Regions from separate parts of the Pseudomonas sp. GW822-FHT07A10 genome, predicted to be linked through region 1. Evidence: predicted binding sites of a transcription regulator. Region 1 holds the regulator's gene; the other holds the start of a gene.
What was found. The regulator sigma-54, encoded in region 1, starts transcription at its own class of promoters, with help from an activator protein. The targets are predictions, from matches to a motif close to ANTGGCATNNANNTTGCTNT.
Positions count from the first base shown of each region.

Region 2: the regulator sigma-54 is predicted to act here: its motif matches at 2,532-2,551, upstream of AC1RL4_RS27855 (pilin).

Region 1 is NZ_JBXAKV010000015.1:23,279-28,893, reverse strand. It holds gene lptC (LPS export ABC transporter periplasmic protein LptC) at 1-172, shown strand, start outside; gene lptA (lipopolysaccharide transport periplasmic protein LptA) at 159-704, shown strand; gene lptB (LPS export ABC transporter ATP-binding protein) at 704-1,429, shown strand; gene AC1RL4_RS22620 (RNA polymerase factor sigma-54) at 1,614-3,107, shown strand; gene hpf (ribosome hibernation-promoting factor, HPF/YfiA family) at 3,182-3,490, shown strand; gene ptsN (PTS IIA-like nitrogen regulatory protein PtsN) at 3,503-3,967, shown strand; gene rapZ (RNase adapter RapZ) at 3,970-4,827, shown strand; gene AC1RL4_RS22600 (HPr family phosphocarrier protein) at 4,843-5,115, shown strand; gene pmbA (metalloprotease PmbA) at 5,246-5,615, opposite strand, start outside.
Region 2 is NZ_JBXAKV010000024.1:12,975-18,589, reverse strand. It holds gene AC1RL4_RS27870 (DUF748 domain-containing protein) at 1-916, shown strand, start outside; gene AC1RL4_RS27865 (DUF2845 domain-containing protein) at 916-1,212, shown strand; gene AC1RL4_RS27860 (BON domain-containing protein) at 1,386-1,742, opposite strand; gene AC1RL4_RS27855 (pilin) at 2,066-2,485, opposite strand; gene pilB (type IV-A pilus assembly ATPase PilB) at 2,712-4,412, shown strand; gene AC1RL4_RS27845 (type II secretion system F family protein) at 4,415-5,615, shown strand, end outside.

The DNA of each region.
Region 1 (5,615 bases):
TACCACCACCCGTATGACAGTGTTCCCGCAGCAGCAATATGCGCAGACCGATCAACCCGTTAGAATCGACGGCGCCGGCGGTGTATCGACAGGCAACGGAATGAAAGCGTACTTGAAAGAAAGCAGGATACACCTGCTATCGAACGTAAGAGGACAGTATGAGGCTCGTTAAAACCCTCCCTATTTTGCTCAGTCTGAGCGCAGCACTGGGAAGCGTGAGCGCCTGGGCTCTGCCGACCGATCAAGCGCAGCCTATCCGCATTCAGGCCGACGACGCCCAACTGGACGACAAGAACGGTGTTGCCACCTATAAAGGTGATGTGATCATCACTCAGGGCTCGATGAAGGTCACCGGCAACACCGTGACCATCACTCGCACCCCGACTGGCGACATCGACGTGGTGACCTCGGTGGGCAACCTGGCGTACTTCGAGCAATTGCAAACAGCTGGCGACACCAAGCCTGTTCAGGGTTGGGGCGTGACCATCCAATATCACGCCGCGCAAAACCGCGTCGTACTGATCGACAAGGCCAAAGTTGTCGACAAGGACAACAACGTCACCCAGGGCGAAAAAATCGTCTATGACACGGTGAAAAAATTGGCCAGCGCCGGTCGCGCCACGGGCAGCAAGGTCACCGAGGCACGTCCGCGTATCGACATGGTGATCCAGCCGAAGAAGAAAACCGACGAGAAAACCCAGTAATGGCAACTCTGAAAGCTCAGCACCTGGCCAAGAGCTACAAGAGCCGCCAGGTCGTGCGCGACGTCAGCCTGTCCATCGACAGCGGCCAGATCGTCGGCCTGCTTGGCCCCAACGGCGCCGGCAAAACCACCTGTTTCTACATGATCGTGGGCCTGGTACAGGCCGATCAGGGGCGCGTACTGATCGATGACCTGGACGTCAGCCACCAGCCGATGCATGGTCGCGCGAAGGCCGGTATCGGCTATCTTCCGCAAGAAGCGTCGATCTTCCGCAAGCTGTCGGTGACCGACAACATCATGGCCATCCTCGAAACCCGTAAGGAGCTCGACAAGGCCGGTCGCCGCAAAGAGCTGGAAAGCCTACTGCAGGAATTTCACATCCACCACATTCGTGACAGCCTTGGCATGAGCCTGTCCGGTGGTGAACGCCGTCGGGTGGAAATCGCCCGGGCACTGGCCACCAACCCGAAATTCATCCTCCTCGACGAACCCTTCGCCGGCGTGGACCCAATCTCGGTGGGCGACATCAAGCAGATCATCCATCACCTCAAAGCCAAAGGCATTGGCGTGCTGATCACTGACCATAACGTCCGTGAAACCCTGGACATCTGCGAAACCGCCTACATCGTCAACGATGGCCAGCTGATCGCTGAAGGCGACTCCGCCACCATCCTGGCCAACGAACTGGTCAAGGAAGTGTATCTGGGCCATGAGTTCCGCCTGTAAGCGCTGAGGTGCCTGGCCAGTCGCCTCGGCGCTCATCTCAATAAAAAATCAATAGTTTTTTATTGTTACAGCGCTCTAGGCAAACACTTCAGTTTCAGGCATATAATTTGCTTATGTTTGGCGCTTCGGCGCCCTGTAGTGGATGGCGCATGTGCGCCGGCGAATAAGGTGTTAAGCCCCTGCCATGAAACCATCGCTAGTCTTGAGAATGGGCCAGCAGCTGACGATGACACCGCAGCTGCAACAGGCCATCCGCCTGCTCCAATTGTCGACCCTGGACCTGCAACAGGAAATCCAGGAGGCCCTGGAGTCCAATCCGATGCTCGAACGCCAGGAAGAAGGCGACGACTTCGATAACGCCGACCCCTTGGCCGACAAAGCCGAACAGCAACCCAACGCCGACATTCAGGAACCCTCCTACCAGGAAACCGCCCCGACGGTGGATAACCTTGAGGAAGGCGACTGGAACGAGCGCATTCCCAACGAATTGCCTGTCGATACCGCCTGGGAAGACGTCTACCAGACCAGCGCCAGCAGCCTGCCGAGCAACGATGACGACGAGTGGGATTTCACCACCCGTACTTCGGCCGGTGAAAGCCTGCAAAGCCATTTGCTCTGGCAACTGAACCTGGCACCGATGTCCGACACCGATCGCCTGATCGCCGTGACCCTGATCGACTGCATCAACAATCAGGGCTATCTGGACGAAACCCTCGAGGAAATCCTCGAGGCCTTCGATCCGGAACTGGACATCGAACTGGACGAAATCGAAGCCGTCCTGCACCGCATCCAGCAATTCGAGCCCGCCGGTATCGGCGCCCGCAATCTCGGTGAATGCCTGCTGCTGCAACTGCGTCAACTGCCCGCCAAGACCCCTTGGCTGACCGAGGCCAAGCGCCTGGTCACCGATTACATCGACCTGCTCGGCAGCCGCGACTACAGCCAGCTGATGCGCCGCATGAAGCTCAAGGAAGATGAACTGCGCCAGGTGATCGAACTGGTCCAGAGCCTCAACCCGCGCCCGGGTTCGCAAATCGAGTCCACCGAAGCCGAATACGTCGTTCCTGACGTGATCGTGCGCAAGGACAACGAGCGCTGGCTGGTGGAGCTGAACCAGGAGTCGGTGCCACGCCTGCGGGTCAACGCCCAATATGCCGGCTTCGTACGCCGCGCCGATACCAGCGCTGACAACACCTTCATGCGAAATCAGCTGCAGGAGGCTCGCTGGTTCATCAAGAGCCTGCAAAGCCGCAACGAAACGCTGATGAAAGTGGCCACCCAGATCGTCGAGCATCAACGCGGCTTCCTGGAGTACGGCGACGAGGCCATGAAACCGTTGGTGCTGCATGACATCGCCGAAGCGGTGGGCATGCACGAATCGACGATTTCACGGGTGACCACGCAAAAATTCATGCATACCCCACGGGGCATCTATGAACTGAAATACTTTTTTTCCAGCCACGTCAGCACCTCCGAAGGCGGTGAATGCTCGTCCACGGCGATCCGCGCGATCATCAAAAAACTGGTTGCCGCGGAAAATCAGAAAAAGCCGTTGAGTGACAGCAAGATCGCTGGTTTACTGGAGGCACAAGGCATTCAGGTGGCTCGCCGCACCGTCGCCAAGTACCGCGAATCCCTAGGAATCGCGCCTTCGAGCGAACGAAAGCGGTTGATGTAGAGCCACGCCACAGCGTTCCAGTGGTAGATCATCGGATCTACCGCTTTATGCACTGGCAACGAAGGAGAAGCTGTATGCAAGTCAACATCAGTGGACACCAACTGGAAGTGACCGAACCTCTTCGCACCTACATCGGCGAAAAACTCGAACGATTAGAGAGGCATTTCGACAAGATCACCAACGTGCAGGTCACGATGACGGTCGAGAAGCTCAAGCAGAAAATCGAAGCCACGCTGCATATTCCCGGCAATGAGGTGGTCGCTAACGCGGAACATACCGATATGTACGCAGCGATCGACGCACTGACCGACAAGCTGGATAAACAACTCAAAAAGCATAAGGAAAAGACCCAGAGCCTCCTCCAGGGCGCGACCGGTCGTTAACACTCCCAACCCATGATCCGACTTGAAAGCATCCTGACCCCCGGCCGTTCCCTGGTGAACGTGCCGGGCGGCAGTAAAAAGAAAGCCCTCGAGCAAATTGCCAACCTCATCCATCGCGAAGTGCCGGATCTGGCCATGCAGGATGTCTTCGAGAGTCTGGTCGCCCGTGAAAAACTCGGTTCCACCGGATTTGGCAACGGTATCGCCATCCCCCACTGCCGTCTCAAGGGCTGCGGATCGCCCATCAGTGCCTTGATGCACCTGGATGCACCCATCGATTTCGACGCCATCGACGGTGCCCCGGTTGACCTGCTGTTTGTACTCCTGGTCCCGGAAGCCGCCACCGATGCGCACCTGGAGCTGCTGCGCCAGATCGCCAGCATGCTTGATCGCAAGGAAGTGCGTGAAAAACTGCGCAGCGCCCCGAGCAACGAAGCCTTGTATCAGGTTGTCCTGGACGAGCAAAACGGTCACTAATCATGCGCCTGATCATCGTCAGCGGCCGCTCCGGCTCAGGTAAAAGCACTGCCCTCGATGTTCTCGAGGACAACGGTTACTACTGCATCGACAACCTGCCTGCCGGCCTGCTGCCGGAACTGGCCGAACGTGCGCTGATTCATACCGAACTGGCACAACCGCTGGTGGCCGTGTCCATCGATGCACGCAACTTGCCGAGCCACCTGTCACGGTTTCCCGAATTGCTGGAAGAAGTCCGCAGCCGGCATATCCAGTGCGATGTGCTGTATCTGGACGCCGATGAAGAGACCCTGCTCAAACGTTTTTCGGAAACCCGCCGTCGTCACCCGCTGAGCAGCGCCAATCGCTCGCTGGCGGAAGCGATAGAGGACGAAACCAATCTGCTGGGGCCGATCGCCGATCTGGCCGACCTCAAGGTCAACACCACCAATCTGAACCTGTATCAGCTGCGCGACACCATCAAGCTGCGCCTGCTGAATCAGCCGGAGCCCGGCACTGCGTTTCTGGTGGAGTCTTTCGGGTTCAAGCGTGGCATGCCGGTGGACGCCGATCTGGTGTTCGACGTGCGCTGCCTGCCTAACCCTTACTGGAAACCGGAGCTGCGGGCACAGTCCGGGCTCGATCAACCGGTGGCCGACTACCTGGCGGCGCAGCCGGATGTCGAAGAGATGTTCCAGGACATTTCCTCCTACCTGCTCAAGTGGCTGCCCCGCTTTGCCGCCAGCAACCGCGCCTATGTCACTATTGCCATTGGCTGCACCGGCGGGCATCACCGCTCTGTCTACCTGACCGAACGTCTGGGCCAGGTCCTGCAACAATCCCTGAAGAACGTCCAGGTTCGCCACCGCGACCTCAGCTAAAGGATTCACATCGCGATGCCTGCTCTGGAAATCGAAATCATCAACAAGCTGGGCCTGCATGCCCGCGCGTCTGCAAAATTCGTTGGCGTCGCCGGGCAGTTCCCTTGCCAGATCAGGGCTGGCCGTACGCCGGAAACGATGGTCGATGGCAAAAGCATCATGGCCATGATGATGCTCGCGGCCGGCAAGGGCACCAAAATCCACCTGAAAACCGAAGGTGAACAAGAGCAGGAAGCTATGGATGCACTGGTGGCGCTGATCAACAACTTCTTCGACGAAGGCGAATAAAGATCAATGGATTTCGGCTTTCGGTTGCGCCCACAGATGCGTAGGCACTGACGAAGCTGCGATATTTTGATCCAAAAAAAAAAAAGCGCCACCCGATCGGGTGGCGCTTTTTTTGTGCAGCAACCGCAGCTTAACTACCTGCCACCGTCATCCGCTCGATCAACACCGAACCTGTGCGAATGTTGCTGCGCAATTCTAGGTCATTACCGACCGCAATGATCTGCTTGAACATGTCGCGCATGTTGCCGGCAATAGTCACTTCCTGGACCGCGAACTGGATTTCGCCGTTCTCGACCCAGAAACCCGCTGCGCCACGGGAGTAATCGCCAGTGACCATGTTCAGGCCCTGCCCCATCAATTCAGTGACCAGTAGGCCACGACCCATGCGGCGCAACAGGGCCGCCTGATCTTCGTCGCCATGGGTGACGAACAGGTTGTGCACGCCGCCGGCATTGGCGGTGCTCGGCATACCCAGCTTGCGGCCGGAATAGGTGCCCAGC
Region 2 (5,615 bases), on a different contig from region 1:
CAAGTTCGCCGGTTACCGCATCCGCAAGGGCCGGCTCAATCTGGATCTGCATTACAAGATCACCAACGGTCAGCTCCTGGCCGAAAACAAAGTGGTGGTCGAGCAACTGCAACTGGGTGAAAAAGTCGACAGTCCGGATGCAGTAAGCCTGCCGCTGAAACTGGCGATTGCCTTGCTCAAGGATGTCGATGGCAAGATTTCCATCGAACTGCCGGTGAGCGGCGACCTGAACAACCCACAGTTCAGCATCATGCCGATCATCTGGCAGACCCTGCGCAATCTGATCGTGAAGGCGGCCGCGGCGCCGTTCAAAATGATTGGTGGGCTGGTCAGCGGCGGTGGTTCAGAGGACCTCGGCACCGTGGCGTTTGCCCCCGGTTCGAGTGACTTGAGCAAGGAAGCCGAAGCGACACTGATCAAACTGTCCCAGGCGCTCAAGGAGCGTCCGGCCCTGCGCCTGGAAATCGAAGGCACTGCCGCCAAGAGCAGCGACGGCCCGCTACTCGCCGAGCAACGCCTGGAACGGGAATACCAGTACAACTACTACAAAATGCTCCAGCGCCGCGGTGACAAGGTGCCGGCCCAAGCCTCCATGCTGGAAGTGCCGGACAGCGAGAAAGGCCCGCTGCTCGAAGGCATCTACCGCACACGCCTCAAGATCCAGCCGCCCGCGGAATGGAAGGATCTGGGCAAGGAAGAACGCAGCAAAAAAATGCGTGAAAGCGTGATCGACTTCTGGAGTTCCAGCGAGGTGCTGTTGCGCCAACTGGGGCAAGAACGGGCCAGCAGCATCAAGGACTACCTGGTGGACAAAGGGCAGTTGGCCGATGACCGCGTGTACTTCATCGACGCCAACCTCGGTGAGGCCGAAAGCGATGGCCGCGTGGTGACGGCCTTGCATCTGGATGCCGAGTGATGGGCGCGCAATGGCTTATGAGCCTGGCCCTGGTATTGGCTGCCGGCCAAGCCGCGGCGGCCGATACCCTGCGCTGCGGCAGTCAATTGATCAGCGTCGGGGACAGGTCCAGCGAAGTGCTGCAAAAATGCGGAGAGCCCGTCGCCCGCGACCTGCTTGGCTACAAGCGCAGCGCCAATCGACGGGAAGAGTTTCAGGTCGAAGAATGGACCTACGGGCCCAACAGCGGGATGTACCAGTACCTGCGCTTTGAAGGAAACCGATTGGTTCAAATCACCAGCAAACGCGGTAACTGAACTCGCGCCCACAGTTTTTTACGTTGCTCCCAATAGAACAGGCCCCGACACGAATGTCGGGGCCTGTAACGGCCACGTCCATATGGACTTTCGCATGAACTCTCAAAAAGCGACAGACGTATGACTTGGCCCGCCTGCCGCATCTTCTCCCGGTCCAGGCGAGAAGCCTTGCCTTACTCGGTTTTCAGGCCGTCAGCGGACACCGCTTTGACGCCTTTGATTTTCTTGGCGATGGCCACGGCGGTGGTTTTCTGAGCTTCAGTCAGCGCAACTGTGGACGACAGTGACACTACGCCTTTGTTGGTTTCGACTTTGATATCAGTGCCTGGAATGCCTTTTTCGGTCACCAGGTCTGCTTTGACTTTGGTCGTGATCCAGGTATCGGAAGTAGCTTCCTTGGCTTTGGTCACTTCACCGGCGGCCAGCGTCATGGGAGCCTGGGTGGTTTGCGCGGTCTGTGCAAATGCAGCGTTGGCCATGGTCAGAGTCAGCGCGGTGGCAGTAGCGGCAGCAATAGCGAACTTCTTCATACGAGTAACTCCTGTTCTTCTGGAAAATCTGCTGCGTGTCGTCTTGTCAGCAGGGTTACCAGAGACAGTGCGAACGCTATGCCAACTGCTCGATAAAAAATAAATACATATAAATCAATAACTTAATAGCAATGACAATTTTCGAAATCATGCAAAATGCATGAGTGCGACATTATCTACATGCAAGTTGCGGGTTTTAACGCAGGTCTAAGGGCATGAATTGTCGGGGGTTTTCTGGATTATCGGATCGCCCCCCCAAATGACGAGCAAAAAAATGCCCCGTGTCGTGAGAACGGGGCACTGGGTATGCCTGGCAAAGTGAATCAGGTACCGCTGGCGGTGCAGCCTTTTGGACTGTACTCCGGCGCAACCGTGGTGGCGCAAGTCCAGCCACCGGCGAGGGTACGCGAAAGCGTAACGGTTTTGCCGAGCACCGGCCCCGGTGCGTTGAGAATCGTGCAACCAATACTGCCCACACCGGTAGAGGCGGTACCCGTCGCTGTAATCGTGCAATTACCCGTGGGGGTCGTCGCGCCGATCCCGGCGGGGGCGGCAATATCGGTGCCTTGATTAATAATGTCTTCGAAAGGCACCTTCAGTGCCGAGATTTCTGCAACCGCAGCGGTGACCTTCGCCCGTGATTGGTACTTCGAATACTGCGGTAACGCAAACGTCGCCAGAATCCCGATGATCGCCACCACGATCAGCAGCTCGATCAGGGTAAAACCATTTTGATTTTTCATAGACAGGCTCCATGCATGAGTCGAAATCTCATGATCTGTACAGGGTACAGCACAGGTCATGCCAAGTCGTATGCGCCCCTGCAGACTGGGCTCGGGATCACGAAAAAGACCTTTCCTGCTCCCAGGATCCGCAGTTTCTGACACTTTTTGTCACCTCACCTCGGCTGGTTTGGTTCCACTGCTTGACTAGGCTATAAGTCATTAACCGCCTGCGTCCGGAATCCCAATGAATGACATTGCCCTTAGCGGTCTGGCCAAGCAATTGGTGCTGGCCGAGCTGATCACTGATCAAAGTGCGCAACAGGCTTATCAGCAAGCCCAACGCGATCGAGTCTCACTGGTCAGTTATCTGGTGCAAAACAAACTGCTGAAAAGCTGGCAGGTCGCCGAGGTGGCTTCGGAGCATTTCGGCATGGCCCTGCTGGACCTCAACTGCCTGGAAAAAGACACCCAGCCCAAGGGGCTGGTCAGCGAAAAACTGATCCGCCAGCACCACGCCCTACCCCTCTGGCGACGCGGCAACAAACTGTTCGTGGGGGTTTCCGATCCGAGCAATCAACAGGTCATCAACGACATCCAGTTCAGTACCGGGCTGAACACCGAAGCCATCCTGGTCGAAGAAGACAAACTCAGCGACGCCATCGAAAAATTCTTCGACAGCCACGCCACCGGCCTGGAAGAGATGGCCGATGTCGACCTCGACGGTCTGGACATCGAGTCGGTCGACGACCAGAAACAGGACGCCATCGCCGGGCAGGACACCGATGATGCGCCCGTGGTGCGCTTCGTCCACAAGATGTTGCTCGATGCGATCAAGAGCGGTTCTTCCGACCTGCATTTCGAACCCTACGAGAAATCCTACCGCGTGCGGATGCGCACCGATGGCATCCTGCATGAAGTCGCCAAGCCACCAACGCAACTGGCCAACCGCATTGCTTCCCGGCTCAAAGTCATGGCCAGTCTCGACATCTCCGAGCGGCGCAAACCCCAGGACGGGCGGATCAAGATGCGCCTGTCCAAGAGCAAGTCCATCGACTTCCGGGTCAACACCCTGCCGACCCTGTGGGGCGAAAAAGTGGTGATCCGGATCCTCGATCCGTCCAGTGCGCAAATGGGCATCGATGCCCTCGGCTACGAGCCCGAGCAGAAAGACCTGTACATGGCCGCCCTCAAGCAACCACAGGGGATGATCCTGGTGACCGGGCCCACCGGTTCAGGCAAGACCGTGTCGCTCTATACCGGGCTGAACATCCTCAACACCGTCGACATCAACATCTCCACTGCCGAAGACCCGGTGGAAATCAACATGGAAGGCGTCAACCAGGTCAACGTCAATCCCAGGCAAGGAATGGATTTCGCCCAGGCGTTGCGCTCGTTTCTGCGCCAGGACCCGGACGTGATCATGGTCGGCGAAATCCGCGACCTCGAAACTGCCGAAATTGCCATCAAAGCCGCACAGACCGGGCACATGGTGCTTTCAACCCTGCACACCAACAGCGCCGCGCAAACCCTGACCCGCCTGCACAACATGGGGATTCAGGGCTTCAACATTGCGACCTCGGTCAGCCTGATCATTGCCCAGCGCCTGGCGCGCAAGTTGTGCAGCCATTGCAAGAAACCCATCGAGATTCCCCGCGAGACGCTGCTCAAGGAAGGCTTCCCCGAGGAACGCATCGGCTCGTTCACGATCTATGAACCGGTCGGCTGTAATCAATGTAACGCTGGCTACAAAGGGCGAGTGGGGATTTATGAAGTGGTAAAGAACACCCCTGACCTGCAACGGCTGATCATGGCCGAAGGCAATTCACTGGAGATCGACCTGCAGATGCGCAAGGACGGCTTCAACGACCTGCGCACGTCGGGCTTGCTCAAGGCCATGCAAGGCATCACCAGCCTTGAAGAAATCAATCGGGTCACGAAGGACTGAATATGGCGGTCAAAGCAGCGAAAATCAGCGTGTATGCCTGGGAAGGCACGGATCGCAAAGGTGCGAAAATGACCGGCGAGTTGACCGGTCAAAATCCCGCGCTGATCAAGGCCCAGTTGCGCAAGCAGGGCATCAACCCGGGCAAGGTGCGGAAAAAGTCCACGTCCATTTTCAGTGCTGGTAAGCGCATCAAACCCTTGGACATTGCCCTGTTTACCCGGCAGATGGCGACCATGATGAAAGCCGGCGTACCGCTCCTGCAATCGTTCGAGATCATCGGCGAAGGCTTCGATAACCCGAACATGCGCAAGCTGGTGGACGAGGTGAAACAGGAAGTCGCGGCCGGTAACAGCTTCGCTGCGGCCCTGCGCAAAAAGCCCCAGTATTTCGACGAGCTGTACTGCAACCTGGTGGACGCCGGCGAGCAGGCCGGTGCCCTGGATACCCTGCTGGAACGGGTGGCGACCTACAAGGAAAAGAGCGAAAGCCTCAAGGCCAAGATCAAGAAAGCCATGACCTACCCGCTGGCCGTGGTGTTTGTCGCAATCATTGTGACCGGCATTCTGCTGGTCAAGGTTGTGCCGCAGTTCCAGTCGGTATTCTCGGGGTTCGGCGCCGAACTGCCGGCGTTCACCGTGATGGTCATCGGCTTGTCGGAGTTCATGCAGGACTGGTGGTGGATGATACTCGGCGTGCTGGCTGGGGGGATCTTCGGCCTGCGCCATGCCTTGAAGAATTCCCCGGGCTTTCGCGACCGGACGGACACCTGGCTGCTGAAACTGCCATTGGTTGGCGCGCTCATGTACAAGTCCGCCGTGGCCCGATACGCCCGCACCCTGTCGACGACGTTTGCCGCCGGCGTACCACTGGTCGAAGCCCTGGAGTCAGTAGCGGGCGCGACCGGCAATATCGTGTTCAAGCGAGCGGTGTTGCGCATCAAGCAGGACGTTTCGACCGGCATGCAGCTGAATTTTTCCATGCGTACCTCCGGTATCTTTCCGACCATGGCGATCCAGATGACGGCCATTGGCGAAGAGTCCGGCGCGCTGGACGACATGCTCGACAAGGTCGCGAGTTTCTACGAGGCCGAGGTGGACAACATGGTCGATAACCTGACCAGCCTGATGGAACCCTTCATCATGGTGGTGCTGGGGGTTATCGTCGGCGGGCTGGTAGTTGCAATGTACCTGCCCATCTTCCAAC